2 regions of the Kocuria sp. 2SI genome follow, and region 1 is predicted to be linked to the other one. Evidence: predicted binding sites of a transcription regulator. Region 1 holds the regulator's gene; the other holds the start of a gene.
What was found. The regulator LexA, encoded in region 1, represses DNA repair genes until DNA is damaged. The targets are predictions, from matches to a motif close to TCGAACANNTGTTCGA.
Positions count from the first base shown of each region.

Region 1 (14,716 bases):
CACGGTGATCTGCTCGGCGACCCGGGACAGGTCGTAGAAGTGCAGCGGCTGGCCGAGCTCGAGCATCACGTAGTTCGAGATGTCCACGGGCAGGCTGATCGAGCGCATGCCCGCCAGGCGCAGACGGGTCGACATCCACACCGGAGTGGGCCGGGACGGGTCGATGCCGCGCACCACGCGGGTCGCGAAGCGCGTGCAGCCCTGCTCGCCGCGGATCGGCGCCTCCTCGGCCAGCACGACGGGGAACGTGTCTTCCGTCGGCGCGGGTGCAGCCTCGGACAGGGCGAGCGCCGGGTCCTCGAACGCAGCGCCGACGGCGTGGCAGTACTCGCGGGCCACGCCGCGCATGGACAGGGCGTAGCCGCGGTCCGGGGTGACGTTGATGTCGGCGGCGGACTCGTCGAGCTGCAGCACCTCGCGCACGTCCGTGCCCAGCTCGGGGTCCAGGCCGAGATCGCCGAGCACCAGGATGCCGTCGTGATCCTCGCCGATGCCCAGCTCGCGCGCCGAGGCGATCATCCCCGCCGAGGTGTGGCCGTAGGTCTTGCGCGGGCTGATCCGGAAGTCGCCGGGCAGCACGGCACCGGGCAGGGTCACGACGACCTTGTCGCCGACCTCGAAGTTGTGCGCGCCGCAGACGATGCCCTGCACGCCGGAGGGCTCGATGCCCTCGCCGGTCAGGGTCTGCTGCTGGCCCTCCGGGACCACGCGCACGGAGCACCAGTTCACCGTCTTGCCGTTGGAGTGCTCCTCTGGCTCGCGGGACAGGACCTGCCCCACGACGATGGGCCCGGTGAGCTCATCGCCGGGGCGGATGACCTCCTCCTCCTCGAAGCCGACGGAGACCATGGTCTCCAGCAGCTGCTCGGCGGTGGCTTCCTCGGGCAGCGGCGCGAACTCGCGCAGCCAGGACAGCGGAACCCGCATCTCAGACCTCCATTCCGAAGTGCTGGCTGAATCGGATATCGCCCTCGACCATGTCGTGCATGTCGGGGACCCCGTTGCGGAACATCAGCGTGCGCTCGATGCCCATGCCGAAGGCGAAGCCCGAGTAGACCTCGGGGTCCACGCCGGCTGCGCGCAGGACGTTGGGGTGGACCATGCCGCAGCCGCCCCACTCGATCCAGCGCGGACCGCCCTGGGCCTGCGGGTGCCACACGTCCATCTCGGCGGAGGGCTCGGTGAACGGGAAGTAGTTGGGCCGCAGCCGGATCCGGGCATCGGGGCCGAAGATCTGGCGTGCGAAGTGCTCGAGCGTGCCCTTGAGATCGGCCATGGTCAGGCCCTTGTCGACGGCGAGGCCCTCGACCTGGTGGAACACGGGCGTGTGGGTCGCATCGAGCTCGTCGGTGCGGAAGACCCGCCCCGGGGCCACAACGTAGACCGGCAGCTCACGGCTCAGCAGGGTGCGCATCTGGACCGGGGAGGTGTGGGTGCGCAGGACCAGGTGGGCCTCGGGCGGGTCCACGAAGAACGTGTCCTGCAGCTCGCGGGCGGGGTGGTCCGGCTTGAAGTTCAGGGAGTCGAAGTTGAACCACTCGGACTCGACCTCGGGGCCCTCGGCGACCTCCCAGCCCATGCCCACGAAGATGTCCTGCGCGGTCTCCATCATGGCGCTGATGGGGTGGCGCCCGCCCAGCCGGCGACGGCTGCTCGCGGCGGTGACGTCCACGGACTCCTCGACCAGGATGCGCTCGGCGCGCTCGGCCTCAAGCACCCCGGTGCGCGCTGACAGCGCCTTGTTCACCCGGCCGCGGGCCTGGCCCATGAGCTTGCCCGCGGCGGCCTTCTGGGACTTCTCGAGCGAGCCGATGCGCCGGTTGGCCAGGGCCAGCGGCGAGCGATCGCCGGCGTGGGCCAGGCGGACCGCCTTGAGCTCGTCGAGATCAGCGGCGGCCTGGACAGCGTCCAGGGCCTCCTCCACGGCGCGGCCGACGGCCTGCTCATCCGTGGGATCGAACTCCGCGACGGTCGGGGTCTCGGCCTGACCGGTCGGGGTCTCGGCCTGGGCGGCGGCAGAGGGCGCCTGCTGAGGCCCGCCCTCCGGTGTGCTCTCAGACATGTGCGACAGGTGCCTTCGCTCTCGGGTTCGGTTCATCGGCCCGGCGCCAGAACGCGGGCGGTCCAAGTCTAGTCCCCGCAAGGCCCTCGTCCGGCCCCGGCACAGTGCCTGTGGGCGACTCGCATGGGTCGCCGGCCGCCTGCTCAGCCGGCCAGGTGACGTCGGATGCCGTCCAGGATCGGCAGGTCCGCGGGGATCCACGGCAGGGCCTCGGCCTCCTGGAGGCCCTCGATCGGCTCCAGGCCGATGCGCACCCAGCGCAGCTCGAGATGATCCGCGCCCTCGGCCTGACGGCCCGTGCCCAGGGCGTCGGCGTCCGCTTCCTGCTCCTCCGCGGCTCCGACGACGACGGCCGTCCACACGCGCATGGCCGCCGACTCGCTGAGCGGCCATCCCTGCCGATGGGGTCCGGGGACCTCCTCGAGCAGGCGGATCCGCACACCCAGCTCCTCCCGGCACTCCCGGTGCAGCGCCTCCTGGACCGTCTCCCCCGGCTCCTGCTTGCCTCCGGGCAGCTCCCACAGCCCGCGCAGGGACTCCGGATAGGCACGCTGGGCCGCGATCAGCCGCTGGGGCCGGTGCGGGTCGTCCAGCAGCGCGGCGGCCACGACCTGGGTGCGGAACGTGCGCTCGTCGTCGTGCCGCAGGCTCATGCGGCGCCCTCGGCGGTGCGGCGCTGAGCGCGGGCGGAGGCGTAGAGGCACAGGGTGGCCGCCGTCCCCACGTTGAGCGACTCGGCGGCCCCGTGCAGCGGCACCGCCACGCGGTGGGAGGCCAGGGCCTTCTCCTGCTCGGACAGCCCCTGCGCCTCATTACCGAAGAGCCATGCCGTGGGGCGTGCCAGCTCGACAGCCGCCTCCCGGCCAGCTGCCGAAGCATCCTGCAGCTCATCCAGATCCAGGGCGCCGTAGCCGTCCGCGGCCAGCACCTGCAGCTCACCGCCTGCGGCATCGCTCACGGGGCGGCCGACCAGCTCGGCCGGATCCAGGCCGGTGAGCACGGGCAGATGGAACAGGGAGCCGGCGGTCGAGCGCACCACCTTGGGGTTGTGCAGATCCACCGATCCGGCGGTGAGCACCACGGCATCGGCGCCGGCGGCATCAGCGGCGCGCAGCACGGTCCCGGCATTGCCGGGGTCCTGCACGCGGCACATGACCGCCACCAGGCGGGGCCGACGCTCGGCGACCTGCGCCCAGGTCAGCTCGGGGATCCGGCACACCGCCAGCACGCCCTGCGGGTGCTCGGCATCCGACATGGCCGCAAGGACCTCGTCGGAGACCATGCGCACGAAGACCCGCGGGGAGCCCTCGGCCTGGAGCACGCACTCGACGAGCTGATCGATGTCCGGGTGGCGCTGCAGCGCGCGCTCGGTGATGTAGAGGGCGTCGATCACCCCGTCCCGAGGTGCAGGCACCAGGGCGTCGAACTCCCCCAGGTGCGCGCGCAGGGCCTCGCGGACGCACTGCGGGCCCTCGGTGAGGAATCGACCGGCCCTGGAACGCGCAGAGCGCCTCGCCAGTCCCGCGACCGATCGCACCCGGTCGGAACCGGGATTGATCAGCGCGGAGTCGGCGAGGCGCTGCGCGATGCTCACGCTCGAAGCGGGATCAGGCCGCGTCGGAGCGCGGAGCGGAGGTGTCCGCGGGCAGGTTCTTCTTGGCGATCTCGACGAGCGCGTTGAACGCGGGGGCGTCGTTGACGGCCAGCTCGGCCAGCATGCGGCGGTCGACTTCGACCTCAGCGGCCTTCAGGCCCTGGATGAAGCGGTTGTAGGTCAGGCCCTGAGCCCGAGCGGCGGCGTTGATGCGCTGGATCCACAGCCGGCGGAAGTCGCCCTTGCGGGTGCGGCGGTGATCGTAGTTGTAGGTGTACGAGTGGAGGACCTGCTCCTTGGCCTTGCGGTACAGGCGCGAGCGCTGTCCGCGGTAGCCGGAGGCCATCTCCAGGGTCGTACGACGCTTCTTGTGGGCGTTGAGCGCCCTCTTCACACGTGCCACGTGTGTGCTCCTTCGGTGCGGGAGCGACTCGTCCCGGTCCTGGCCGGGGGTCGCTCGGTGTTCAGGGGTGCTGCGGCGAGACCGTCAGCGGATGTTCTGCGAGGTGCTTCGGCTCAGCGGCCGAGCATCTTCTTGACGACCTTGGCATCGCCCGGGGCCACGATCTTGTCGCCGGCGAGGCGGCGGGTCAGGCGCGAGGACTTGTGCTCGAGGTAGTGGCGGCGGTTGGCCTGCTGGCGCTTGACCTTGCCCGAACCCGTGATCTTGAAGCGCTTCTTGGCACCCGAGTGGGTCTTCATCTTCGGCATGGTGGGCCGTCTCCTTGCTGTCGGTCTCACCGCTGTCGCGGTGCGCCGCCTCTGGGGCGGCCTGGTCTGGGTCGTCGGCTGGGTGAGCCGACGACTCCTCGGTCACCGACCCGGTCCCGTCCTGCGGGATCCGGGTCGAAGCTTTCATGTCAGGGCAGCGGGGTCACTGCCCCGGCTTGGGTCCGCCCGGCTTGGGCACTCCACCCGGCTTGGGTCCGCCGCCCGGCTTGGGCGCCGTTCCCGGCTTGGGTGCGGGCCTGGGCGTCGAGCCGGGGGTCGGGGCGCCCGACGGGCGCGAAGCCGAGGGTCGGCCCGGGCCGCCGGCCGGACGGGGCGAACCGCCCTGCCCGGAGCCCTGCGAGCTCGAGGCCGGACGCGGGGTCCCGGAGGTCGAGCGCGGGGGCCTGGACGAATCCGAGCCGGTGCGCGGACCCGACGAGGACGGACGACCGCCGCTGGGGCGCGAGGCGCCGCCGGAGTCCGGGCGGCCCGACGAGGGCCGACCCGAGCCGCCGGAGGGACGGCCGCCGCGATCGGATCCGCGATCCGAGCCGCCGCGATCGTTCGAGCGCGGCCCGCCCTGGCGACCGCGACCGCCGCCGCGGGGCTCGCGCTTGTCCTCCTTGGGCAGCACGACGGGCGGCTGATCCTCGGAGACCTTCAGCGGCGGGGCGCCCTCGGGCACCTCGAACTTGGCCGAAGCCAGCGCGCGCAGCTCCTCGGGGATCGACTCCCCGATCGAGCTGCCGCCCACGGGCAGCGGGTTCTCGGCATCGCCGGTGGCCGGAACGCCGGACTCACGAGCATCGCGCTCGCGATCGCGACGGGAGGACTTCACCTTCGAGGGAAGACGGCTCTCCTGATCGGACTCCGCCTCCTTGGCGCGGCGGGCAGCCGACTTGGCCTCGGACTTGGTCTTCAGCGGACCGAGGACCATGACCATGTTGCGGCCGTCCTGGCGCGGGCTGGACTCGACCTGGCCGAACTCCTCCAGGTCCTCGGCCAGCTTGCCGAGCAGGCGCACGCCCATCTCCGGACGCGACTGCTCGCGGCCGCGGAACTGGATCATGGCCTTGACCTTGTCGCCCTCGGTCAGGAAGCGCTTGGCGTGCCCGACCTTGGTCGCGTAGTCGTGGTCATCGATCTTCAGGCGGAACCGAACCTCCTTGAGGCTCGTGTTCGACTGGTTCTTGCGCGACTCGCGCGCCTTCACCGCCGCCTCGTACTTGTACTTGCCGAAGTCCATCAGCTTGGCGACGGGCGGCTTGGCGGTGGGGGCGACCTCAACCAGATCCAAATCGGATTCACGGGCCAGTCGCATGGCGTCCTCGACGCGGACGATGCCGACCTGCTCGCCCGCCGGCCCGACAAGGCGGACCTCGGGGACGCGAATCTTCTCATTGATGCGTGGATCGCTGATGCTCTGCTCCTGAGATAGTCGTGCCGGTCTGATCCGGCGATCTGCGGCGACGGCCCCCGAACTGTGCTCGAGCTCCGCGCCCTGGTGCGGATGGCAACGAAAAAGCCTCCGCTGCCCAGGGCAAGCGGAGGCCGAGGCATCCGGATCGGCAACCACCGATCCCCCGCACGAACGGGGACGCCGTCAGCATCTCTGCTGGCACGGCGCGGACGCTGCTGCGTCGTCTTGACCCGGAGACCCTGGCGATCCTGAGATCGCGGTCAGCGCGGGTGGGAGTCACCTCCGCTTGCACACTGCCGAATATCATACACGAAAGCTTCTCCCCGGGACAGGATGACGCTGCGGCGGGCAGGATCCGGCCACTCGCGAGATGGGGATCGCCACGAAGCCACTCACCGGGACGGCGCGCACTGCCAGAGCACTCGCGGCCGGGACCACAGAACTCCTCGCCGGGGCATGGAGCATCACGAGGCGGCTCGAGGACGGCGTCGAGAATGCGGGCGTCCCATGAGGGGCCGATTGCTCACCCCACCTCGATCCAGTGGACGAGTCATCACCGGTTCAGCGCGGAAGCAGTGACGATCCGGCCAGTCGATGGCGGAACCGCTCGGACGGGGCTCGTGCGGGCAGGGGCAGGGGCCCGGGCCGGCGGAGCGTGCGTCGCCGACGTCATCGCCCGCAGCACCTAGGCTGGGGCCATGACTTCTCAGAGCACCTTCCGCTTCGACGGCGCCTCGGACGACGACGCCCGAGCCGCAGCGCATCAGCCCGCCCAGGATTCCGCGCAGCCCGAGCATGCCGATCACGACCATGCCCAGGAGCCGCACGAGGGCAGCCCGCTGAGCCAGGAGGCCCTGGACGCCGTCACCCAGCAGGTCCGCGACATCGCCGAGGTCCCCGCGATCGAGGTCATCACGACGTCTGCGGTGCACCTCATGTCCGCCGCCGCCGTGAAGTGCGGCCTGGCCGAGGGCCCGGATGCCGAGGCGCTCAAAGACCTCGACGAGGCCCGCAAGCTGATCACGGCGCTGGCCGGCTTCGTCACCGCCGCAGCGCCGGAGATCGGCTCGCAGCACGCGGGCCCGCTGCGCGACGGCCTGCGCACGCTGCAGCTGGCCTTCCGCGAGGCGTCGACCTACCCGGACAAGCCCGGTCAGGGCCCCGGCGAGAAGTTCACGGGCCCCGTCTTCTCCTGAGCTGACCCACCGGCTTCCTCAGATCTCGAGCGCCTCCAGGGCCACCTCGAGGCTGTCGACCTTCTCGGCCACCACGGTGTGCTGGGAGAGCCTGTCCTGGAAGGCCCGGACCAGACCGTCGAGCTGCCCCTGGTCCAGTCCCGGCAGCAGCTCGAGCACGGCGGTCAGCTCCGGGCCCTCGCCCCCGCCGGGCAGCGACCCTCCCCCGCTCAGCGGGGTGTCCGCGCCGCGGCCCCGCCGCACGTGGGCCCCGGCCACACCGGGCAGCCCCAGGGCGGCATCGAGCACCGCCCTGGAGACCTCCGGCGAGTCGTAGCTCGGCGTCCACTCGATCCCCTGCGCGATCGCCCACAGCGCCGGGCGGCGCACTACGAAGGGCGCAGCCGAGCCGGGGTTCAGCACAAGCATCTGGGCGCTGTCCTGAACAGCCGCCAGAGCAGCCCGCCGCGCATCGACGGCCACCGGCCGGGCCTGGCGGTGCCACTGCGTGACCTCGACGTCGGAGCCGAAGACCGGCTGCACGCTGCGACCGCTGCGCGAGCTCAGCCGCACCAGGGCCATGTCCGCTTCCTTGTCGGCCACCAGTCCGTCGTCGGTGAGGGTGCTAGCAGAGACCTCGGCGACGACCGGGACGAAGACCCGGGCGGCTGCGAGCGCGGCGACGACCTCCGCCTCACCTGCCTCCCCGCGCGAGCGCGCGGTCAGGGCCGATTCCAGCGCGGCGTCGACTGCGCCGCTGTCGCCCGGGAAGAGGTGGCCATGACCGCGCTCCAGGTCGCGGCCCTGCCACGGCTGTCCCCCGGTGTCGGTCTGCCCGCCTGCCGAGCGCAGCTGCGCCTGGATGTGCGCGGGAAGCTCGCGCGCGGGCCCTCGCGGAGTCTGAGGGTCGTCGTTCGGCCGGGTGCCGCTCACGGGCTCAGGCCTCCGGGCGTCCCGCGACATCCAGGGCCTGCTCGAGGGTGAAGCGCCCGGCGTAGAGGGCCTTGCCCATGATCGCGCCCTCCACGCCCGAGCTCACCAGGCGGCGCAGCGCGGCGATGTCCTCCAGGGAGGCGATGCCGCCAGAGGCCACCACGGGCTTGCCCGTGCGCTGCGCGACCTGCTGCAGCAGCTCGACGTTCGGGCCCTTGAGCGTGCCGTCCTTGGTGACGTCGGTGACGACGTAGCGGGAGCAGCCGTCGGCCTCGAGGCGCTCGAGCACCTCCCAGAGGTCCCCGCCCTCCTGGGTCCAGCCGCGGGCGGCCAGCGTGGTGCCGCGCACATCCAGGCCCACGGCGATGACGTCTCCGTGCTCGGCGATGACCCGTCGGGTCCACTCGGGATCCTCGAGCGCGGCGGTGCCCAGATTGATCCGGGCCGGCTCGAGCGACAGTGCGCGCTCGAGGGAGGCGTCGTCGCGGATGCCTCCGGACATCTCGATCTTCAGCGACAGCGACCGGGCCACGCTCGTGAGGACGTCGATGTTGTCCCCGGTGCCGAATGCGGCATCCAGATCGACCAGGTGCAGCCACTCGGCCCCGGCGTCCTGCCAGGCCTGCGCGGCCTCCAGCGGATCGCCGTAGCAGGTCTCGGAGCCGGACTCCCCCTGGACGAGGCGCACGGCCTGGCCGTCGCGGACGTCCACCGCCGGCAGCAGCTCGAGGCGCGGGCCGGTCTGCTCGGCGTGGTTCGTGTACTCGGTCATTGCTCTCCTCGATCGAATGCGGATGTCTCGGGGGCGGCGCTCAGCCGCGGCTGCCCGTGTACCAGGCGAAGGCGCCGTAGATGATCAAAGCGGCGGCGATGACCCCCATGATCACGACGGTGTAGCGCGGGAAGCCCTGCTTGTGGAACGAGTAGGTGCCTCCGGCCATGAAGGCTCCCAGCGCCATGACGATGACGGCCCAGCTCATGCGTCGCTCTCCTCCTGACCAGCGGTCTGCGCGTCCCGCGCGGCGAGGGCGGCGTCCAGTCGGCCCGTGCGCGGCAGCGTCTCGAGCCAGTTGCGCAGCAGCTGGAGTCCCGCCTGGCCCGACTTCTCCGGGTGGAACTGCGTGGCGGACAGTGCCCCGTTCTCCACGGCGGCGATGAAGGGGCTTCCGTGGCGCGACCAGGTGACCTGCGGCGGAAGCATGTGCTCGCTGTTCTGCTCGAACTCCCACTTCAGCACGCCGAAGGAGTGCACGAAGTAGAAGCGCTCCTGCTCGATGCCGCGGAAGAGCACGCTGGACTCGGGCGGCTCGACCGTGTTCCAGCCCATGTGCGGGACGATCGGGGCGTCCAGCCGCTCGACCGTGCCGGGCCACTGGCCTAGGCCCTCGGTCTCCGTGCCGTGCTCCACGCCGCGCTCGAACAGGACCTGCAGCCCGACGCAGATGCCCAGGACCGGGCGCCCGCCCATGAGCCGGCGCTCGATCAGACGCACCGCGCCGATCTTGCGCAGGCCCTCGGCCACCGCCTCGTAGGCGCCCACTCCGGGAACGAGCAGGCCGTCGGCGCCGGAGACCAGCTCCGGGTCGCGCGTGAGCAGGACGCGGGCACCGGCCTCCTCGAGCGCGCGGACGGCCGAGCGGACGTTGCCGGCACCATAGTCGAGCACGACCACGGACGGCGCCGACGAGGCCGGCTCCTGCGGCAGCGGCTCCCCCACGGTGTGCGGCGCGGGGATCGTGCGGCCCTTGTCGTCGACCGCGTCCTCCGGGCGGCGGATCACAGCGCGCCCTTGGTCGAGGGGATGCCGGTGACGCGCGGGTCGGGCTCGACGGCGGCGCGCAGCGCACGGGCCAGGGCCTTGAACTGGGCCTCGACGATGTGATGCGGATCCCGCCCGCGCACCAGCTCCATGTGCAGGCAGATCCCGGCGTGATGAGTCAGCGACTCGAAGACGTGCTGGGTCATGGAGCCGGTGAAGTGCCCGCCGATCAAGTGGTACTGCTGGCCCTCGGGCTCGCCGATGTGCACGCAGTACGGGCGCCCGGAGACGTCGACGACGGCGTGGGCCAGCGCCTCGTCCAGCGGCACGGAGGCCTCGCCGAAGCGGGCGATCCCGCGCTTGTCGCCGAGGGCGGTGCGCAGGCACTCGCCGATCACGATCGCGGTGTCCTCCACGACGTGGTGGACGTCGATGTGGGTGTCGCCGGTGGCCTGGACCGTCAGGTCGATCAGCGAGTGCTTGGACAGCGCCGTGAGCATGTGGTCGTAGAACGGCACGCTGGTCGAGATCGAGTGCTGGCCGGTGCCGTCAAGGTTCAGCTCGACGCGGATGCTGGATTCCGACGTCACGCGCTCGAGCGAGGCGGTGCGTGCGCCGTCGCTCGCTGCGGTGGTGGGCTGATCGCTCATGATGGGGCCTCCTGCGGCGGGATGGGGATTCTGTGCCGGGCCGACGTGCGAGGGCGTCAGCGGCGGGCGGTTCAGCGGTTCGCGGGGTCCTGCTCTGTCTCGGAGTCCTTCGCAGCGGCGGACCGGTCCTCCAGGTGCGCGCGGACGCCGTCGAGGAACGCGGTGGTCTCCTCCTCGGTGCCGGCGGTGACGCGCAGGTGCCCGGGGATGCCGACGTCGCGGATCAGGACGCCTCGATCCAGCAGGTCCTGCCACAGGGCCGGGGCGTCGATGCCGCCGCCGAAGAACACGAAGTTGGAGTCCGATTCCGCCGGGTCCAGCTCCAACCGCTTGAGGTCATCGACGATCCGGTCGCGCTGCATGCGGATGTCGGCGACGTCGGCGAGCAGAGTCGTGCGATGGCGCAGGGCCGCCAGAGCGGTCGCCTGGGTCACCGCGGAGAGGTGATACGGCAGGCGCACCAGACGCACGGCATCGGCGATCTCCGGTGCGGCGGCGAAGTAGCCGATCCGCGCACCGGCCAGGGCGAAGGCCTTGGACATGGTGCGGCTGACGACCAGGCGCGGACGGCCTTCGAGCAGGCGCAGCGCGGTGCGCTCCGGGAAGCGGGAGAACTCGGCATAGGCCTCATCGACCACCACCACGGTGTTCGACTCCTCGCCGGCGCGGTAGACGGCATCGACGACGTCGTCCTCCAGCGCGGTGCCCGTGGGGTTGTTGGGCGAGCACAGCAGCACGATGCTCGGGCGGTGCTCGCGCACCTGTGCGGCGGCCGATTCGGCGCTGAGCGTGAAGTCCTCGGCGCGCACGCCCGGGATGAACTCCGTGTTCGTGCCGGCTGAGAGCAGCGGGTACATGGAGTAGGACGGCACGAAGGCCAGCACACGACGACCGGGGCCGCCGAAGGCCTGCATGAGCTGCTGGAGGATCTCGTTGGAGCCGTTGGCGGCCCAGATGTTGTCCTGGTCCAGGCTGTGGCCCAGGTATTCGGCCAGCTCGCGGCGCAGCTGCGTGAACTCGCGGTCCGGGTAGCGGTTGAGGGTTCCCACGACCCGCGAGACCTCGGCGACGATGGCGTCCTGGACGTCCTGCGGCACCGGATGCGTGTTCTCGTTGGTGTTCAGGGCGATGGGGACGTCGATCTGCGGCGCCCCGTAGGGGGACTTGCCGCGCAGGTCGTGGCGCAGGGGAAGCGACGCGAGCCGTTCGGCTCGCGTGGCGCCCTCGGTGCTGGGTGTCGCGCTCTGAGAAGTCACCAGGACAGTCTACGAGGCGCGGACGGGGCCTCCAGCATCCGACGGCGGCCGAACCCACCGCCCTCCGGCTCAGGCCGCGGGAACCAGCACCTGCTGGCCCGGGGAGACCTGGGCGGAGTCCAGCTCGTTGAGCTCGACGATCTGCAGGACGACGTCCCGGGTGTCGCGCTGCGGCTCGGCCTGCTGAGCGACCTCCCAAAGGCTCTGACCGGGCTGGACGGTCACGGAGTCGACCCCGGGACCCTCGGCCGGCTCGGTTCCGGCGGTGACGTGGGAGGGTGCGATCAGCACGACCAGCAGTGCGGCCGCGGCCAGCACGCCGAGCATGGTCGGCAGGCCGATCAGCAGCAGCCGCCCGCGGCGGGTCAGGCGCATGGGCGAGGACGCGGATCGCGCCGGTGCGGAGGCCTCCGGCTCCTTCACGGCGGGCAGGGTCCGAGTCTGCGGTGCAGCTGCGCGACCGCCCGGAATGACGCGCAGAGCCGGACGGCGCCCCTCCGACTCCTTGAGCCGCGCAGCGGGGCGTCGGCGCAGGGCGGGCACGGCGGAGGAGAGCTCCTGCGCGAAGGCACGGCCCCCGCTGCGCAGGGCGCTGACGAGGGGGATGCTGCCGGTGGAGGACGAGTGCGACAGGACAGCGGTGCTGATCACGGACATGGGATGCACTCCTTCTTGCCGAGGGACGGACGGTGACAGGCGGTGCGGGTGGTGGCCGCTCCCGTGTTTGAACCTGTGTCGGATTCGAGACCCGATCCCGGTTCTCGAATACGTGTTCGAACTGCTTGCGACCATTTCTAGCACCTGTGTACGACTCATGTCGAGACACGATCGAACAGATGTTTGAAGGTGACGTCCGGCTCACGTAGCCTCAGAGAAAGGACTGTGCAGGTCGGAGGCCCTGGCGGGGCCTCGAGGACGAGTCAACGCAACCGCTCAGACAGCACAAGGCGGCCACGGCGCGGCGCGAGCGCGTCGCCGCGGCCCAGCACGCAGCGCACCCGGCGATCCGGAGGCGCCCATCGACGGAAGACGAGGACGGACATGGCAGCCAGCGGCACCGGTCGCACGCAGCGCGGCTCAGGCGGCACGGCCCGGGCGACGGGCTCCGAGTCCTCCCGGCGCAAGGGCCTGACCCCGCGGCAGCGCACGATCCTGGAGGTCATCCAGCGCGCCGTCGCCGCCCACGGCTATCCCCCGTCCATGCGCGAGATCGGCGACCTGGTGGGCCTGAAGTCCCTGTCGAGCGTGACCCACCAGCTCAATCAGCTCGAGCGGCAGGGCTACCTGCGCCGCGACCCCAAGCGCCCGCGCGCCCTCGAGGTCCTGGTGCCCCTGCATCTGCTTGGCGATCCCGAGGCGGAGGCCGCCTCCGCCGTCGCCGAGGCTCCGGCCGCATCGGAGGCGCCGGAGCTGGACGACGACCTGCCGTCGATCGGCTCCGCGGACGTCTCGTTCGTGCCGCTCGTCGGCAGGATCGCCGCCGGCACCCCGATCACCGCCGAGCAGCAGGTCGAGGACCGCATGGCCCTGCCGCGCCAGCTCACCGGCCACGGCGAGCTGTTCATGCTGCGGGTCTCCGGCGACTCCATGATCGATGCCGCCATCTGCGACGGCGACTGGGTCGTGGTGCGCGCTCAGGCTACCGCCGAGAACGGGGAGATCGTGGCGGCCCTGCTGGACGACGAGGCCACGGTGAAGACCTTCCGCCAGCGCGACGGACACACCTGGCTGCTTCCTCAGAACTCGCAGTACGAGCCGATCCTGGGCGACCACGCCACGGTGATGGGCAAGGTCGTCTCGGTCCTGCGCAGCCTCTGAACACGCAGATCACCGCCATGACGAGCGGCTGAGGACGGATCCGTCCTCAGCCGTTCGTCGCTCATCCCCTGCCTGTCACAGCAGCCCGATCCACTGCCAGTACGTGGCCGAGAACAGCAGGATGCGCAGGTAGCCGGCGATCGTCGGCGGGATGCCGGTGCGCAGGAACAGCTGCGTGGTGAGCGCGCCCGTGCCGTAGGCGAGCATGTTCTGCGGGGCGGAGATCGGCAGCAGGAATCCGAAGCAGATCAGGAACTGCATGATCAGCACGAAGCCCACGCCCTCGCCGGGCAGGTCCGGGATCGACACGGCCAGGGCGATGAACACCGGGATCAGCGCGCTCGACATGGACGTGGCCGAGGCGAATCCCAGGTGGATCAGGATCGTGAACGCGCCGACGATCGCGATGATCGCGAGCACCGGCAGACCCGTGATCCCGAGCCCGTCGAACACGGCCGCCGACTGCCATGCCGCCGCGCCGGTCTCCAGCAGCACGGATCCCAGCGAGATGCCGACCGCGAAGACCACGAGCGTCCCCCAGCTCACGAGCTCCTCCACGGTCTCCCAGGAGTAGACCCCGATGCGCGGCAGCAGCATGACGCCGATGGCGCACAGTGTCACGGTGGTGGCGTCGATGTCGTGCAGCGAGCCCTGGGTGGACCAGAAGGCCAGCAGGATGACGGCCACAGCCGCCAGGCGCTTCTCCGCCCCGGTCATGGGCCCGAGCTCCGTCAGGGACTTCTGGACGATCTCGCGGCCGCCCTCCAGACGGTCGATCTCGGGCTTGATGGTGGCCCGCATCACGAAGTAGAGCACCACGGACATCACCGCAGCCCAGGGAGCGCCGGCGGCGAACCACTGCGGCCAGGAGATCGTGACCCCCCATGGACTCCTGGATGAATCCGACGGCCACGAGGTTCTGAGCTGCGGCGGTCTGCACGCCGATGTTCCAGATCGAGATCGACTGCGCCGCGGTGATGACCATGAGCGCGCCCAGCCGGGACTCGGTCGTGGCCTGCATGCCCGCAGCCAGCGCCAGCGCCACCGCCGAGGAGCCGAAGCCGGCGAGGGCGCAGCCCAGGGCATCGCTGGTCCCCAGCGCCTCCCCCCGAGCCGTCAGGTGCCGGCGACGCTCAGCCGATCAGAGGTCGGCATCAGCACGACGACGGCCAGCACGATGATCGCCAGCCCCAGCCACACCGGGCGCATGCTCAGGTGGGCCTTGCGGGAATGCGGTCCGCGGGACTTCTCGGAGCGCAGCTCGGCGGTGACGCGCTCCTCCGAGCGGGCCTTCTGCCCTGCCTTGGCCCGTCGACGCGCCGCCGTCCGCAGCCGGGA
Region 1 covers NZ_SCNB01000027.1:13,580-28,295, forward strand. The annotation lists gene pheT (phenylalanine--tRNA ligase subunit beta) at 1-927, opposite strand, end outside; gene pheS (phenylalanine--tRNA ligase subunit alpha) at 929-2,062, opposite strand; gene FFS25_RS12060 (NUDIX domain-containing protein) at 2,206-2,715, opposite strand; gene FFS25_RS12065 (TrmH family RNA methyltransferase) at 2,712-3,656, opposite strand; gene rplT (50S ribosomal protein L20) at 3,670-4,059, opposite strand; gene rpmI (50S ribosomal protein L35) at 4,173-4,367, opposite strand; gene infC (translation initiation factor IF-3) at 4,531-5,820, opposite strand; gene FFS25_RS12085 (DUF1844 domain-containing protein) at 6,486-6,983, shown strand; gene FFS25_RS12090 (SseB family protein) at 7,002-7,895, opposite strand; gene priA (bifunctional 1-(5-phosphoribosyl)-5-((5-phosphoribosylamino)methylideneamino)imidazole-4-carboxamide isomerase/phosphoribosylanthranilate isomerase PriA) at 7,900-8,667, opposite strand; gene FFS25_RS12100 (CG2302 family histidine operon protein) at 8,708-8,875, opposite strand; gene hisH (imidazole glycerol phosphate synthase subunit HisH) at 8,872-9,630, opposite strand; gene hisB (imidazoleglycerol-phosphate dehydratase HisB) at 9,672-10,304, opposite strand; gene FFS25_RS12115 (histidinol-phosphate transaminase) at 10,376-11,560, opposite strand; gene FFS25_RS13865 (LysM peptidoglycan-binding domain-containing protein) at 11,630-12,217, opposite strand; gene lexA (transcriptional repressor LexA) at 12,602-13,378, shown strand; gene FFS25_RS13870 (SLC13 family permease) at 13,454-14,464, opposite strand; partial or broken gene FFS25_RS13880 (hypothetical protein) at 14,495-14,716, opposite strand, start outside.

Region 2 (14,716 bases), on a different contig from region 1:
CCGACGACGCCGCCGCTGAGGCGGACGAGGACTCCGCCGCCGAGTGATCCCTCCACCGGCTCGCACCTGAGCCGCACGAGGCCCCGGGCCCCGCATCCGCCGTGGATGCGGGGCCCGACCCGTCTGAGCCCCTCGGGGGAGGCATGTCTGCGGGCGGCGTGCGGACTCGGGATCCGGGGTACGGTCGAGGCGGGCCTGATGCTGAGGCAACGGGCCGTCTCCCCTGGTCGGCGCCTTCCGCACGTGGAAGCGAATGCCTTGTCCGCACACACCTCAGACAGCCGTCCGCCTCAGGACGGGGCGAGTTCCACGTCTCCGCGGCCACCGCCCAGTGGCTGCTCACCGGCTTCATGCTGACGATGGCCGTCGTCATGCCCACCACGGGCTGGAGGCTCGAGCGGTTCTCGACCCGGGCGGTCTTCATCGTCGCCGTCGCCGCGTTCCTGCTCGGCACCCTGCTGGCCGCGCTGGCGCCGTGGTTCGGGGTCCTGCTGCTCGACCAGCTCTTCCAGGGCGCGGGCACGGCCGTGGTGCTACCCCTGATGATGGCGGTGACCATGACCCTGGTGGCCGCCTCGGGCCTGCTGGGTCTGGCCAGGCTGCGCAATGTGGGGCCCCGCGCCGTCTGCCGCTGGACGTGGTCTGCGTGGTGCTCTCCCTGTTCATCCGGGCCCCCAGATCGGGGTCCCGGACCGAGATCGAGGGCTGAGCCGGCAGTTGGCCGCCCCGAGAGCCTGGTCCTAGACTCGACGGGTTCCCGAGAGGAGCCGCGGCTGCGGCCCCCGGGGCCATCCCTCATCGCCGTCAGGAGTCGAGCCCCCACATGTCGTATGCGCTGGAGCTGCGCCCGCCGGACCCCGCCGGTACGCACTCGCCCGAGCTGGTCTGGTCCGGCGACGGCGGTGCCGCCGTGCGCCGCACCGTACTGCCCAACGGCGTGCGGATCCTCACCGAGTCCATGCCCGGGCTGCTCTCTGCCTCCGTGGGCTTCTGGGTGGGGGTGGGCTCGCGCGACGAGCGGCCCGGTCACCTGGGCTCCACGCACTTCCTCGAGCACCTGCTGTTCAAGGGGACCGCCCGGCGCAGCGCGCTGCAGATCGCGGAGGCCTTCGACGAGGTCGGCGGCGAGTCGAACGCCGCCACGGCCAAGGAGTCCACGTGCTACTACGCGCGGGTGCTCTCCGAGGACCTGCCCATGGCGATCGACGTCCTCGCGGACATGGTCACCGCGCCGCTGCTGGAGACCGATGAGCTCGAGCGCGAGCGCGGGGTCATCCTCGAGGAGCTGGCCATGGACCAGGACGACCCCACGGACGTGGCCTTCGAGCACTTCGTCGAGCACGTTCTGCACGGCAACCCGCTCTCGCGCCCCATCGGGGGCACGCCCGAGGAGATCACCGGGGTGGCCCGCCAGCGCGTGCTCGAGCACTGGCAGGAGCACTACCGCCCGGAGAACCTCGTGGTCACCGCCGCCGGCGGCCTGGATCACGACCGCGTGGTCGAGGAGGTGCGCGAGCGCCTGGCCCGCGCCGGCTGGGACCCCGAGGCTCCCGGCCGTCCGCGGGCCCGTCGTTCGGGGCAGCTCGACGGCCTGGCACAGCTGAGCCCCGAGTGGGGCCGTCACCTGCTGCACCGCCCGGTCGAGCAGTCCAATGTGGTGATCGGGCGCCCCGGCCTCGTCACCGGCGACGAGCGCCGTTACGTCATGACCGTGCTCAACGCCGCGCTGGGCGGGGGCATGTCCTCGCGGCTGTTCCAGGAGATCCGGGAGAAGCGCGGGCTGGCCTACAGCACGTTCTCCTTCTCCGGCTCCTACTCGGATGCGGGATACTTCGGGATGTACGCCGGCTGCGCGCCCGCGCGCACCGACGAGGTGCTGGAGCTGATGCAGGCCCAGCTCCAGGAGCTGGCCGCCGACGGCCCGGGGGAGCGCGAGCTGGCCAAGGTCGTCGGGCAGCTGGCCGGCGGGACCGTCATGGCGCTGGAGGACTCCGGTTCGCGCATGAGCCGCCTGGGCTCGGCGGAGCTGGGCATCGGCGAGTTCGTTGATCTCGAGGAGACCATGAACCGGGTCCGCTCCGTGACCGCGCAGGACGTCCAGCGCCTGGCCGCCGAGCTCGCGGAGGGCCCCGCCGTCGTGCAGGTCGTGCAGCCCCCCGACGGGCAGTGAGCCCCCGGCCAGGCGCCCGCCCGCACGGCATGCGGGACGATCACCATCCGAGCCGCCGATCGGCGGCGCAGCGAAGGAGCACAGCATGAGCGAGAACACTGCGAGCGGACTGCGCGTGGCCGTCCTGGGCGCCCACGGGCGCATGGGCTCGGAGGCCGTCAAGGCCGTCGAGGCCGCCGAGGGACTGGACCTCGTGGCGGCCATCGATCACAGCGACAGCCTGCAGGGGCTCGTGGACGCGCAGGCGGAGGTCCTGATCGACCTGACGGTGCCCGCGGCCTCGGAGGACAACGTCCGCTTCGGCGTGGAGCACGGCATCCACTGCGTCGTGGGCACGACCGGATGGGACGACGAGAAGCTGGCCCGCCTGGAGCAGCTGCTGGGCGAGCACCCGGAGGTGGGCGTGCTGATCGCCCCGAACTTCTCGATCGGCGCGGTGCTGGCCATGCGCTTCTCGGCTCAGGCGGCTCGGTTCTTCGAATCGGCAGAGATCGTGGAGCTGCATCACCCGGACAAGGTCGACGCCCCGTCGGGCACCGCGGCGCGGACGACCGCGCTGATGGCCGCCGAGCGGGAGGAGGCCGGTGTGCCCGTCTCCCCGGATGCCACCCAGACCGATCCCACGGGCGCTCGCGGGGGCGTCGTGGACGGCATCCACGTCCACTCGGTGCGCCTGCGCGGACTGGTCGCGCACCAGGAGACGCTGCTGGGCTCCGTGGGGGAGCAGCTGAGCATCCGCCACGACTCGTTCGACCGCGTGTCCTTCATGTCCGGCGTGCTGCTGGGCGTGCGCACCGTCGGGCAGCGCCCGGGGCTGACCCACGGGCTCGACGGCTACCTGGACCTGGACGCGTGAGCGCCGAGGACGTCCGGCAGTCGCGGAGTCCGCTGCGGCGGCTGGGCTGGGTGGTGCTCGTCGCAGCGCTGCTGAGCCTGCTTCTGCTCCCGCTGCCGAGCGCGTCCAAGGTCTGGATCCTGGTGGTCGTGGCCTTCGCCGGCGTGTTCACGCTGCTCGAGGCTCGCGCCCAGGGCAAGGCGCTGGCCGCGATCATGGCAGCGCTGCTGGCCCTGTATCTGGGACTGAGCCTGCAGCGGGCGTGGATCCTGCTGAGCTCGGACGTGCTGGTCTCCAAGCTGCTGGCGATCGGGATGATCGTCCTGCCCGTGCTCGGCGTGTGGGCGCTGGTCCGCGAGGTCGTCTTCGGCTCCCGGTTAGAGGGCCTCGGCCGTCGTCTGGAGGCGGAGGGCGGACTGCCCGAGGACCTGCCGCGGCGCCCCAGCGGGCGGATCGTGCGCGAGGCCGCAGACAAGGACTTCGAGCGCTGGGCGCAGGAGGCCGAAGCCGCGCCCGGGGACTGGCGAAGCTGGTACCGGCTCGGCCTGGCCTACAGCGCCTCGGGGGACACTGCGCGCGCACGCCGGTGCATGCGCGATGCCGTGGCCCTGTCGCGAGGGCGCGCCCCGCGCGGCCCTGCCAGCACCGGTGACTGACGGAGACGGTAGGGTGGTCGCATGACTGCGCACCACGACAAGCCCCTGTTCGGAACCCTGCTCACCGCCATGGTGACTCCGTTCCGCACCGATGGTTCCGTGGATCTGGACTCCACCGCAGCGCTCGCGCAGCGCCTGGTGGGCCAGGGCTGCGACGGCCTGGTGGTCGGCGGCACCACCGGGGAGTACTCGACCATGACGGATGACGAGCACGAGGCGGTCTTCCGCGCCGTGCGCGAGGCCGTCGGCGATCGGGCCGCCCTGGTGGCCGGTGCGGGTTCCAATGACACCGCGCACACCATGCACCTGTCCGAGCAGGCCCAGAAGGCCGGCATGGACGGGCTGCTGATCGTCACCCCGTACTACAACAAGCCCACGCAGGCCGGCGTCGTCGCGCATTTCGAGAAGGTCGCCGACTCCGTCGAGCTGCCGATCATGCTCTACGACATCCCCGGCCGCACGGGCATCCCACTGTCGGCGGACACGCTGATCCGGCTGGGCGAGCACCCCAGAATCGTCGCGGTCAAGGACGCCAAGGCGGATCTCACGGAGGCCACGCGCGTCATGGCCGAGTCCGATCTGCTGTTCTACTCCGGCGACGACGGCCTGACCGTCCCGTGGATGGCCATCGGCGCCGTGGGCCTGGTCGGCGTGACCTCGCACGTGGACACCCCGCGCTTCCGCCGGATGATCGATGCCATGCGCAGCGATGACCTGGCCACGGCCCGCGGCCTGGCCTACGAGCTGGAGCCCGTGGTCCGCGCGACCATGACTCACGTGCCCGGCGCGGTGGCCGCCAAGCAGATCCTGCACTGGCAGGGCATGCTGCCCGGGCACACCGTGCGCCTGCCGTACGTCGAGGCCACCCAGGACGAGCTCGCCGTCATGCGCGCTGACCTGGAGGGCAGCGTCGTCCAGGACACGATCGGCGCCTGAGCCGTGCCTGCCGCTGCGCTGCAGCGAGTCGACGGCGCAGCCTGTCGGCGAACCGCGCTCCGCACCGCCCCGTCCTCGGGCGGCGGAGCGCGGACCCATGACATGAACAACTGAATGACCAGCAGCGCGAGATCGCGCTGACAACCGCACATGAAAGGGGTCACATGGTCCACTGGATCGAAGACCTGAAGGCACCGCCGTCCCTGTCCAAGGACACCCTGAGAGTCACCCCGCTGGGCGGCCTGGGCGAGGTCGGACGCAACATGACCGTGTTCGAGATCAACGGCCAGCTGCTGATCGTCGACTGCGGCGTGCTCTTCCCCGAGGAGCACCAGCCCGGCGTGGATCTGATCCTGCCGGACATCTCCCAGATCGAGGACCGCCTGGACGACGTCGTCGCGGTCGTGCTGACGCACGGCCACGAGGACCACATCGGCGCGATCCCGTACCTGCTCAAGCGCCGCCCGGACATCCCCCTGCTCGGCTCGCAGCTGACCCTGGCCCTGGTGGAGGCCAAGCTGCAGGAGCACCGCATCAAGCCGTTCATGCTGACCGTCCGCGAGGGCCAGGTGGAGAAGCTGGGCGAGTTCGAGTGCGAGTTCGTCGCCGTGAACCACTCCATTCCGGACGCCCTGGCCGTTTTCATGCGGACCAAGGGCGGCACGGTGCTGCACACGGGCGACTTCAAGATGGACCAGCTTCCTCTCGACGGCCGCATCACCGACCTGCGCCACTTCGCCCGCCTGGGCGAGGAGGGCGTGGACCTGTTCCTGACCGACTCGACCAACGCCGAGGTCCCGGGCTTCACGCCCACCGAGAAGGACATCGGGCCGGTGCTCTCCGGCGTCATCGCCAAGTCGACCCAGAAGGTCGTCGTCGCGTCGTTCTCCTCGCACGTCCATCGCGTGCAGCAGGTGCTCGACGCCGCCGTCGCGGCCAACCGCAAGGTCGTGCTGATGGGCCGGTCCATGGTGCGCAACATGGGCATCGCCGAGGAGCTCGGCTACCTGGACGTGCCCAAGGGCGTGCTGGTCGATCAGAAGAAGATCGACAACTACCGCGACGACGAGATCGTCGTGATGTGCACCGGCTCCCAGGGCGAGCCCATGGCGGCGCTGTCGCGCATGGCCCGCGGCGATCACCGGGTGCAGCTGCAGGAGGGCGACACCGTCATCCTCGCCTCATCGCTGATCCCGGGCAACGAGAACTCCGTGTTCCGCATCATCAACAGCCTCATGCGCATGGGCGCTCATGTGGTGCACAAGTCCAACGCCAAGGTCCACGTCTCCGGGCACGCCTCGGCTGGCGAGCTGCTGTACTGCTACAACATCGTCGAGCCCGAGCAGGTCATGCCGGTGCACGGCGAGGTCCGCCATCTCATGGCCAACGGCGAGCTCGCCGAGGCCACCGGCGTGCCGCCGGAGAGCGTGCTGCTGATCGAGAACGGCACCAGCGTGGATATGAAGCAGGGCCGGGCGCGCATCGCCGGGCGCCGCGACATCAAGTTCGTCTACGTCGACGGCTCGTCGGTCGGCATGATCACCGAGGACGACCTCCAGGACCGCATCGTGCTCGGCGAGGAGGGCTTCGTCTCGATCGTCGTCGTGATCGACCGCAAGTCCAAGTCCGTCGTCACCGGCCCGGACGTCCACGCCCGCGGCGTGGCCGAGAACGATCGTGTGTTCGACGAGATCAAGCCCAAGATCACCGCCGCGATCGAGGACGCGCTCAAGGACAAGCGCGAGCACACCACGCACCAGCTGCAGCAGACGGTGCGCCGCACGATCGGCCCGTGGGTGGGGCGCAAGCTGCGCCGCAAGCCCATGATCGTCCCGGTCGTGCTGGAGGCCGACCGGAGCTGATCCCGGCCGCCGCCCCGTGATCACCGGGCGGTCAGGCCACACCGCGGCCCGCAGACGAGCCATCGTCTGCGGGCCGTCGACTACCCTGGGGGCCATGGCGACTCGTACTTCCCCCGCCCGCAAGGGCGCCTCGACGTCGCGCGGCTCTGGCTCCAGGCCCAAGAGCGGATCCTCCAAGTCCCCCCGCGCCACGTCCTCCAGCTCCCGCGCAGCAGGCCCCGGCGCCGGCGAGCGCATCCTCGATGCCCTCCTCGGGCTCTGGCTGTGGGGCGCCCACCTGGTCGGCGGCGCCGTGCGCCGCATCGGCACCGTGCGCACCGATATGGAGCCCCAGGACCGTCGCGACGGCGGAGCCCTGGTGCTGCTGTGCCTGGCCGCGGCGATCGCCGTGGTCGAGTGGTGGAGCCTCTACGACTCCGGCGTGCCCGTGCTGGGCGCCGCCGCCTCGGGCATCCATGTGGTGGTCGCCGGGCTGATCGGCTGGGCGGCTCTCGTGCTGCCGCTGGCTCTGGGCGGCTTCGCCCTGCGGATCTTCCGCCGTCCCGTGCCCACCCCGCCGAACAACCGGATCGCGCTGGGCCTGAGCCTGGCGCTGCTGGCGGCCAGCGGGATCGCCCACGTGCTGGGCGGCTCGCCGGGCGTCGCGGATTCCTTCCAGGCCCGCCTCACCGCCGGCGGAGCCATCGGCTACCTGATGGCCGGCCCGCTGGGCGGGGTCATCACGCCCGTGGGCGCCGCGATCGTCTGCGCGCTGCTGCTGGCGATCTGCGTCCTGATCATCACCGGGACCCCGCTGTCGCAGATCGGCCCGCGCCTGGGCGCAGCCTGGCGGACCCTGGTGGGGGAGTCGGAGCCCCACAGGCGTGCGGGCACCGACCTCTCGGCGCAGGAGCACGACCGCTCCTACCTCGATGACCGCCAGGCCGAGCCCGAGTCCCGTGCGGCCCGGCGAGCTCGCAAGCGGCAGGAGAAGCAGGACGCGCAGCGCCGAGCCGAGCTGGACTCCTACCACGGCGACGAGGCCTTCGAGACGGCCGTGCTGCCGGACGGTCCCGAGGGGCAGGAGGCCGAGCAGCAGCCCCGCCGCTCGAGCCGTCGCCCAGCGGCGCGGGACACGGGTGAGAGCTTCGTCTACGACGTCGAGTCCGGAGAGGCGCCCAGCCCCCAGGAGGATTCCTCGGCCGCGGCTGCCGCTTCCCAGGAGGAGCGCCCGCGTCCGGGGCAGAAGCGCCCCACCCGCGATCAGCAGGCCGCGCGCAGGCTGCTGGCGGAGCAGGGACTCGAGCCCGGCGGCGCGGCGGCCTCCGCCGCCTCGGACACCGCGGCCGGCTCCGGCTCCTCCGCGCTCGTGGACGACCAGGGCGTCGACGAGCACGAGCCCGTCATGGGCCGAGCGGTCGTGCGCCGGGCGGAGACTCCGGTCGAGCCCATCCCGGCGCGCACCGAGCAGCTGCAGCTCGAGGGCGATGTCGCCTACACGCTGCCGGACCCGTCCTCGCTCGTGCTGGGGCCGCCGTCCAAGGAGCGCTCGGAGGCCAACGACGCCGTCGTGGCCGCGCTGACCAGCGTGCTGGAGCAGTTCAAGGTCGACGCCGAGGTCACCGGGTTCTCCCGAGGCCCCACGGTCACTCGCTACGAGATCGAGCTGGGTGCCGGCACCAAGGTCGAGCGCGTCACGGCGCTGTCCAAGAACATCTCCTACGCGGTCGCCTCGGCGGACGTGCGCATCCTCTCGCCGATCCCCGGCAAGTCCGCCATCGGCATCGAGATCCCGAACACCGACCGCGAGACCGTCGCCCTGGGCGACGTACTGCGCTCGCAGGCCGCGCGCAAGAACGATCACCCCATGGTCATGGGCGTGGGCAAGGACGTCGAGGGCGGCTTCGTCGTGGCGAACCTGGCCAAGATGCCGCACATGCTCGTGGCCGGTGCCACCGGCGCGGGCAAGTCGTCGTTCGTGAACTCCATGATCGTCTCGCTGCTCATGCGGGCCACCCCGGATGAGGTCCGCCTGGTGATGGTCGACCCCAAGCGCGTGGAGCTGACCGCCTACGAGGGCGTGCCGCACCTGATCACCCCGATCATCACGAACCCCAAGAAGGCCGCCGAGGCGCTGCAGTGGGTCGTGCGGGAGATGGATGCCCGCTACGACGACCTCTCGCGCTACGGCTACAAGCACATCGACGACTTCAACAAGGGCGTGCGCGCGGGCAAGGTCCAGCCCGAGCCGGGCTCCAAGCGCGTCATCCGCCCGTACCCGTACCTGCTGGTGATCGTGGACGAGCTCGCGGACCTGATGATGGTCGCCCCTCGCGATGTCGAGGACTCGATCGTGCGCATCACCCAGCTGGCGCGCGCGGCCGGCATCCACCTGGTGCTGGCCACCCAGCGCCCGTCGGTGGATGTGGTCACGGGCCTGATCAAGGCCAACGTGCCCTCGCGCATGGCGTTCGCGACCTCCTCGGTCACGGATTCCCGCGTGGTCCTGGACCAGCCCGGTGCGGAGAAGCTGATCGGACAGGGCGACGCACTGTTCCTGCCCATGGGCGCCTCCAAGCCCATGCGCGTGCAGGGCGCGTGGGTGGCGGAGTCCGAGATCCACGACGTCGTCGAGCACGTGAAGTCGCAGATGCAGACGCACTACCGCGACGACGTCATCCAGGAGCAGCCCAAGAAGCAGATCGACGAGGACATCGGGGACGATCTGGACGTCCTGCTGCAGGCGGTCGAGCTCGTGGTCACCACGCAGTTCGGCTCGACCTCCATGCTGCAGCGCAAGCTGCGCGTGGGCTTCGCCAAGGCCGGACGGCTCATGGACCTGATGGAGTCCCGCGGGGTGGTGGGCCCGTCGGAGGGCTCCAAGGCCCGCGACGTCCTGGTGGGTCCGGATGACCTGGCCGCCACCCTGGCCGTCATCCGCGGCGAGGATCCCCCCACCGCGGCCGAGCCCGCCCCGGCGCATCCGCATCAGGGCACCGGCGGCTCCGGTGAGATCGCGTCCTCCGGCGCCGACGCCCTGGACGACTCGGACGTCGAGGCCGCCGCCGAGTACTACGACGACGCGGACGAGGAGTCCAGCCAGGACGCCTGGCAGCTCACCGGCCGCTGAGCCGAGCCTCCGGCGCTGTGCCGTCCGCGACGACGACGCGCCGGAGGCCTCATCGCACGCAGACCGACGCGGCGCATCGCGCGCCGCAGGACAGGAGCACTTCATGACCGCAGCGGCCGATCAGGGTGGACGCCCCGCTCCGTCCAACTGGAACCTGCCCAATGCGCTGACCACGCTGCGGATCGTCATGGTCCCGTTCTTCGTGTGGTTCGCCGTGCTGGGCGGCTCGTTCGGCGAGGCCTCGCTGGGGTGGCGCTGGGCGGCCGTGGGCGTGTTCGGCCTGGCCATGTTCACCGACAAGCTCGACGGCGACATCGCCCGCGCCCGCGGGCTGATCACCTCGTTCGGCAAGATCGCCGATCCGATCGCGGACAAGCTGCTCACGGGGGCCGCCTTCATCGTCCTGTCGGCCATGGGCGAGCTGTGGTGGTGGGTCACGATCGTGATCCTGGTCCGCGAGTGGGGCATCACCGTCATGCGCTTCGCCGTGATCCGCTACGGCGTGATGGCCGCCTCGAAGGGCGGCAAGCTCAAGACCGTCCTGCAGACCATCGCGCTGCTGTTCCTGCTCATCCCGCTCGTTCCCGTGGTGGGTCAGTGGTGGCCCTGGATCGGCTGGTTCTTCATGGGCCTGGCCACGATCGTCACCGTGGTCACCGGCGTGGACTACGTGGTGAAGGCGTACCAGCTGCGCCGCGATTCCCTGGCGGCCGGCAAGCCCGTGGACAACAGCTGATGAGCGATCCCAGGGAATCGCCCGTGGACACGGCGAACACGACGAGCGGCACCGCCGCGGACGGCGGGCGTCCGTCGGGGGCCGATGAGGCTCTGGCCGAGGAGACCGTCGAATCGCTGGCCTCCCGCGCGGTGCGCGCGGCCTCGGCAGCCGGGCTGAGCCTGGGCACCGCCGAGTCGCTGACCGGGGGCGCCCTGGCCGCCGCGATCGTCTCCGTCCCCGGGGCCTCGGCGGCCTTCGAGGGGTCGGTCGTGTCCTACTCGCACGCGGTCAAGCAGCGGGTGCTGGGCGTGGAAGCCCAGCTGCTCGAGCGCACCGGGGCCGTCAGCTCCGAGGTCGCCGAGGCGATGGCCGTCGGGGCCCGCGCCGCGCTGGGCGTCGACGTCGTGGTCGCCACCACCGGAGTGGCCGGGCCGGAGCCGCACGACGAGCAGCCCGTGGGCACGGTGTGGCTCGGTGCCGCCGGTCCTCGCGGGCTCAGCTCCCGGCTGCTGCGGCTCGAGGGCGATCGGGAGCAGATCCGCCGCCTGAGCGTGCGGGCCGCCCTGGAGATGCTCGTGGAGGTCCTGGGCGCCTCCCAGTGAACTCCTAGCCGAACGGCCGTCGAGCACGGAACAATGGAGTCCTGTCGGCGGTTGCACCCACCGACGGCCCAGAGAGGGCCATCCGGGCCCGGTCGCCGACCGGTTCGGACAACGCGGAGGCCTCGTCCTCCGCACGACCGAGGAGCCACATCATCACCACCACCAAGACCCCTGTGTCCGTCAACGGAATCATTCGCTGGAAGGACATGGACCAGACTTCGACGACGGAGGCGGAGGCCGCGCAGTCCCGGCCCGTCGTGCTGCGTCAGGAGATCGGTGAGGTCCTGCGTTCGGTCCGCCAGCGTCAGGGCCGCACGCTGCGCGAGGTCTCCCACTCCGCACGCGTATCGCTCGGCTACCTGTCGGAGGTGGAGCGCGGGCAGAAGGAGGCGTCCTCCGAGCTGCTCGCCTCGATCTGCGCCGCACTCGACATCCCCGTGTCGGCCATGCTGCGCGAGGTCGCCGATCACATCGCCGAGCTCGAGGGCAACTTCGCCCCGGACACGGTGCCGGCGGAGCTGCACGAGGAGTTCGGCTCGAGCTTCGCGGGGACCGTCCAGGCCTCCTGAGGCCCAGCGCCTCCCGCGGCGACCCGACTGGTCGCCGCCCCATGACCAGCTGCAGGGCCCGGTGCCGACAACGGCGCCGGGCCCTGCGCCGTGCCGGGCCCGTCGGCTGTCCGGCTCGGATCCGATCTGAAGAGGAGCGATCGCCCGCATGCGCGTGAGCAGGTTCAACGAGATGGTCGTCCACGAGTTCGGACAGGCGCAGGGCCGGATCCTGGTGCGCGACACCGTGCTGGGGGAGCTCGGCCACCGAACCGCCGAGCAGGCGCTGGCCGACGGCGAGGATCCCAAGCTCGTCTGGTTCGCGCTGTGCCGCGAGCAGCAGGTCCCCGAGTCCCGGCAGTGGGGGCCGGACCAGGAGCCGCGCTCCTGAAGCGGACCCGTCGCGACACGCGCAGGTCCGCTGCATTCGAAGAGGTGTTCGAATCGGCTATCGTGGGGCCTGCGCCCGCAGGGTCGCCGCCTCCGGCCGCATCTCGGTGTGCTGAGGCGGCGCCGGCGGGCCCCGCGGGCTCCACAGCTGCTGGTCGCAGGCCCCTTCGGGGCGGCTGATCGGCAGCCCCCACGGTCCGTCTTGTGCTGTCGGACCCCGTCCATACGTTGGTGCGCAGCAGCACCGTCGGGCCCCTCATCGAGCGGACCCGCCCCCACGATCCACGCGAGGTGAATGATGGCTCCCAAGAAGTCCGCAGCTTCGGCTGCCTCCGGCGGCTCGGACCGCGAGCAGGCGCTCGAGACCGTCCTGGCCCAGATCGACAAGAGCTACGGCAAGGGCTCGGTCATGAAGCTGGGCGAGCGCCCGGCGCAGAAGGTGGAGGTCATCCCCACCGGCTCGATCGCCCTGGACGTGGCCCTCGGCACCGGCGGCTTCCCGCGCGGACGCGTCGTGGAGATCTACGGCCCGGAGTCCTCCGGCAAGACCACGGTGGCCCTGCACGCGGTGGCCAGCGTCCAGCGCGCCGGCGGCATCGCGGCCTTCATCGATGCCGAGCACGCCCTGGACCCGGTCTACGCCCAGAAGCTCGGCGTGGACATCGACAACCTCCTGGTCTCCCAGCCGGACACCGGCGAGCAGGCGCTCGAGATCATGGACATGCTGGTCGGCTCCGGCTCGATCGACATCGTCGTGGTGGATTCCGTGGCGGCGCTGGTGCCCAAGGCGGAGATCGAGGGTGAGATGGGCGATTCGCACGTGGGCCTGCAGGCCCGCCTGATGTCGCAGGCGCTGCGCAAGATCACCGGTCGCCTGTCCCATTCGAACACCACCGCGATCTTCATCAACCAGCTGCGCGAGAAGATCGGTGTCATGTTCGGCTCGCCGGAGACCACCACGGGCGGCAAGGCGCTGAAGTTCTACGCCTCCGTGCGCGTGGACGTGCGCCGCATCGAGACCCTCAAGGACGGTGCGAACCCCGTGGGCAACCGCACCCGCGCCAAGATCGTCAAGAACAAGATGGCCCCGCCGTTCAAGCAGGCCGAGTTCGACATCCTCTACGGCCAGGGCATCTCCACCGAGGGCGGCCTGATCGACCTGGGCGTGGAGCAGGGCATCGTCAAGAAGTCCGGTGCCTGGTACACGTACGAGGGCGACCAGCTCGGTCAGGGCAAGGAGAACTCGCGCCGGTTCCTCAAGGACAACCCGGAGCTGGCCGAGGAGATCGAGCAGCGCCTGCTGGTCAAGCTCGGCATCGTCGAGGACCCGAACGAGGAGGTCGACCAGGAGGCGATCGCCACCGCGGGCATCGATGCCCCGCTGGGCGGCGACTCCGAGAAGGCCCCGGCGGACGCCGCCTTCTGAGCGGCTGCCGGCCTGATGCGCTGAGCCAGCCCCCGCCGCCCGCTCGGGCAGCGGGGGCTGCTCGCCTCAGATCCGGGCTCGTGCCTGTCCACAGCGCGATGACGGTGCTGCGCCAGGCCCCAGCCCGCTGACCGGAGATCGCACGGGCCAGAGACCTATCTGACCAGAGATCGCACGGGCCAGAGACCCTGCAGACCAGAGACACAGCTCAGGAGCGCCGATCCTCGTGGACCCAGACGACCTGCCCGTGCAGGACAGCGATCAGCTGCCGCAGGACACGCTGGCGGATGAGCTCGGCGAGTCGGACTACGACCGCCGCCGTCTCAGAGCCCAGCAGCGCGCCCGCCGCATGGGGCGTGCCGTGCGCAGCGACCGCGACATGCCCTCGGATCCGACGGAGGCCGCTGAGCAGCAGGAGCAGCTGCATGAGACGGCGCGCGCCATCGTGCTGCGCCAGCTCACCGCCTCGGCCAAGTCGCGCCAGCAGCTCGAGGACAAGCTCGCGGACAAGGACATCCCGGAGTCCGTGGCACGGGCGGTGCTGGATCGTTTCGAGCAGGTCGAGCTCGTGGACGATCAGGCCTTCGCGCAGTCCTACGTCCGGCAGCGGGCGGAGACCCGCAAGCTGGCCCGCCCGGCCCTGCGCATGGAGCTGCAGCGCAAGGGCGTGGACCGGGACCTCGTCGAGCAGGCCCTCGCCCAGCGCACCGATGACGACGAGCGGGCGGATGCCGTGGAGCTCGCGCGCCGCAAGCTGCCGTCGGGTCCGGCGCTTCAGGCGCAGCTGGCAGATCGCGAGGCCAAGCAGAAGCTCATCCGCCGCATGGTCTCCGCCCTGGCGCGCAAGGGCTACGCCCCAGGGCTGGCCTTCGAGGTCGTGCGCGGCGTGCTGGACGACCACGGCACCGGCGATGACGGCCTGCTCGAGGAGCCGGAGAGCCTCTGAGGAGGATGGCCTCGGCTCGGTGCAGCGGGGGAGCGGGAGATTTGACCGACTCACTATCCTTGTCGCGTGACTCCCCGCCTCGATACCGCCCAGACCGGCCCCTCCACGCTCGCCCCCGAGGTCCCCGTGCTCGAGGCCCCGCGCTCCTATGAGGTGCGCACCTTCGGCTGCCAGATGAACGTCCACGACTCCGAGCGGATCTCCGGGATGCTCGAGACCGCCGGCTACGTCCCCGCCCAGCCGGAGGACGAGCCGGATCTCATCGTGTTCAACACCTGCGCGGTGCGCGAGAACGCCGACAACAAGCTCTACGGCAACCTCTCCCAGCTCGTGGGACCCAAGAAGCGCAACGAGCGCATGCAGGTGGCTGTGGGCGGATGCCTGGCGCAGAAGGACCAGGATCGGATCCTGGAGACCTCACCGGTCGTCGACGTCGTGTTCGGAACCCACAACATCGGCTCTCTGCCGACCCTGCTCGAGCGCGCTCGGCACAACGAGGACGCGCAGATCGAGATCCT
Region 2 covers NZ_SCNB01000024.1:7,943-22,658, reverse strand. The annotation lists gene FFS25_RS11590 (polyribonucleotide nucleotidyltransferase) at 1-47, shown strand, start outside; partial or broken gene FFS25_RS14065 (MFS transporter) at 144-560, shown strand; gene FFS25_RS11580 (M16 family metallopeptidase) at 824-2,170, shown strand; gene dapB (4-hydroxy-tetrahydrodipicolinate reductase) at 2,256-3,026, shown strand; gene FFS25_RS11570 (tetratricopeptide repeat protein) at 3,023-3,661, shown strand; gene dapA (4-hydroxy-tetrahydrodipicolinate synthase) at 3,683-4,597, shown strand; gene FFS25_RS11560 (ribonuclease J) at 4,762-6,459, shown strand; gene FFS25_RS11555 (FtsK/SpoIIIE family DNA translocase) at 6,554-9,568, shown strand; gene pgsA (CDP-diacylglycerol--glycerol-3-phosphate 3-phosphatidyltransferase) at 9,672-10,304, shown strand; gene FFS25_RS11545 (CinA family protein) at 10,304-10,888, shown strand; gene FFS25_RS11540 (helix-turn-helix domain-containing protein) at 11,095-11,457, shown strand; gene FFS25_RS11535 (DUF3046 domain-containing protein) at 11,606-11,827, shown strand; gene recA (recombinase RecA) at 12,125-13,252, shown strand; gene FFS25_RS11525 (regulatory protein RecX) at 13,479-14,198, shown strand; gene miaB (tRNA (N6-isopentenyl adenosine(37)-C2)-methylthiotransferase MiaB) at 14,325-14,716, shown strand, end outside.
Region 2: recA (recombinase RecA) is a predicted target of LexA. The motif match lies at 11,864-11,879, and genes of this name have one in related genera.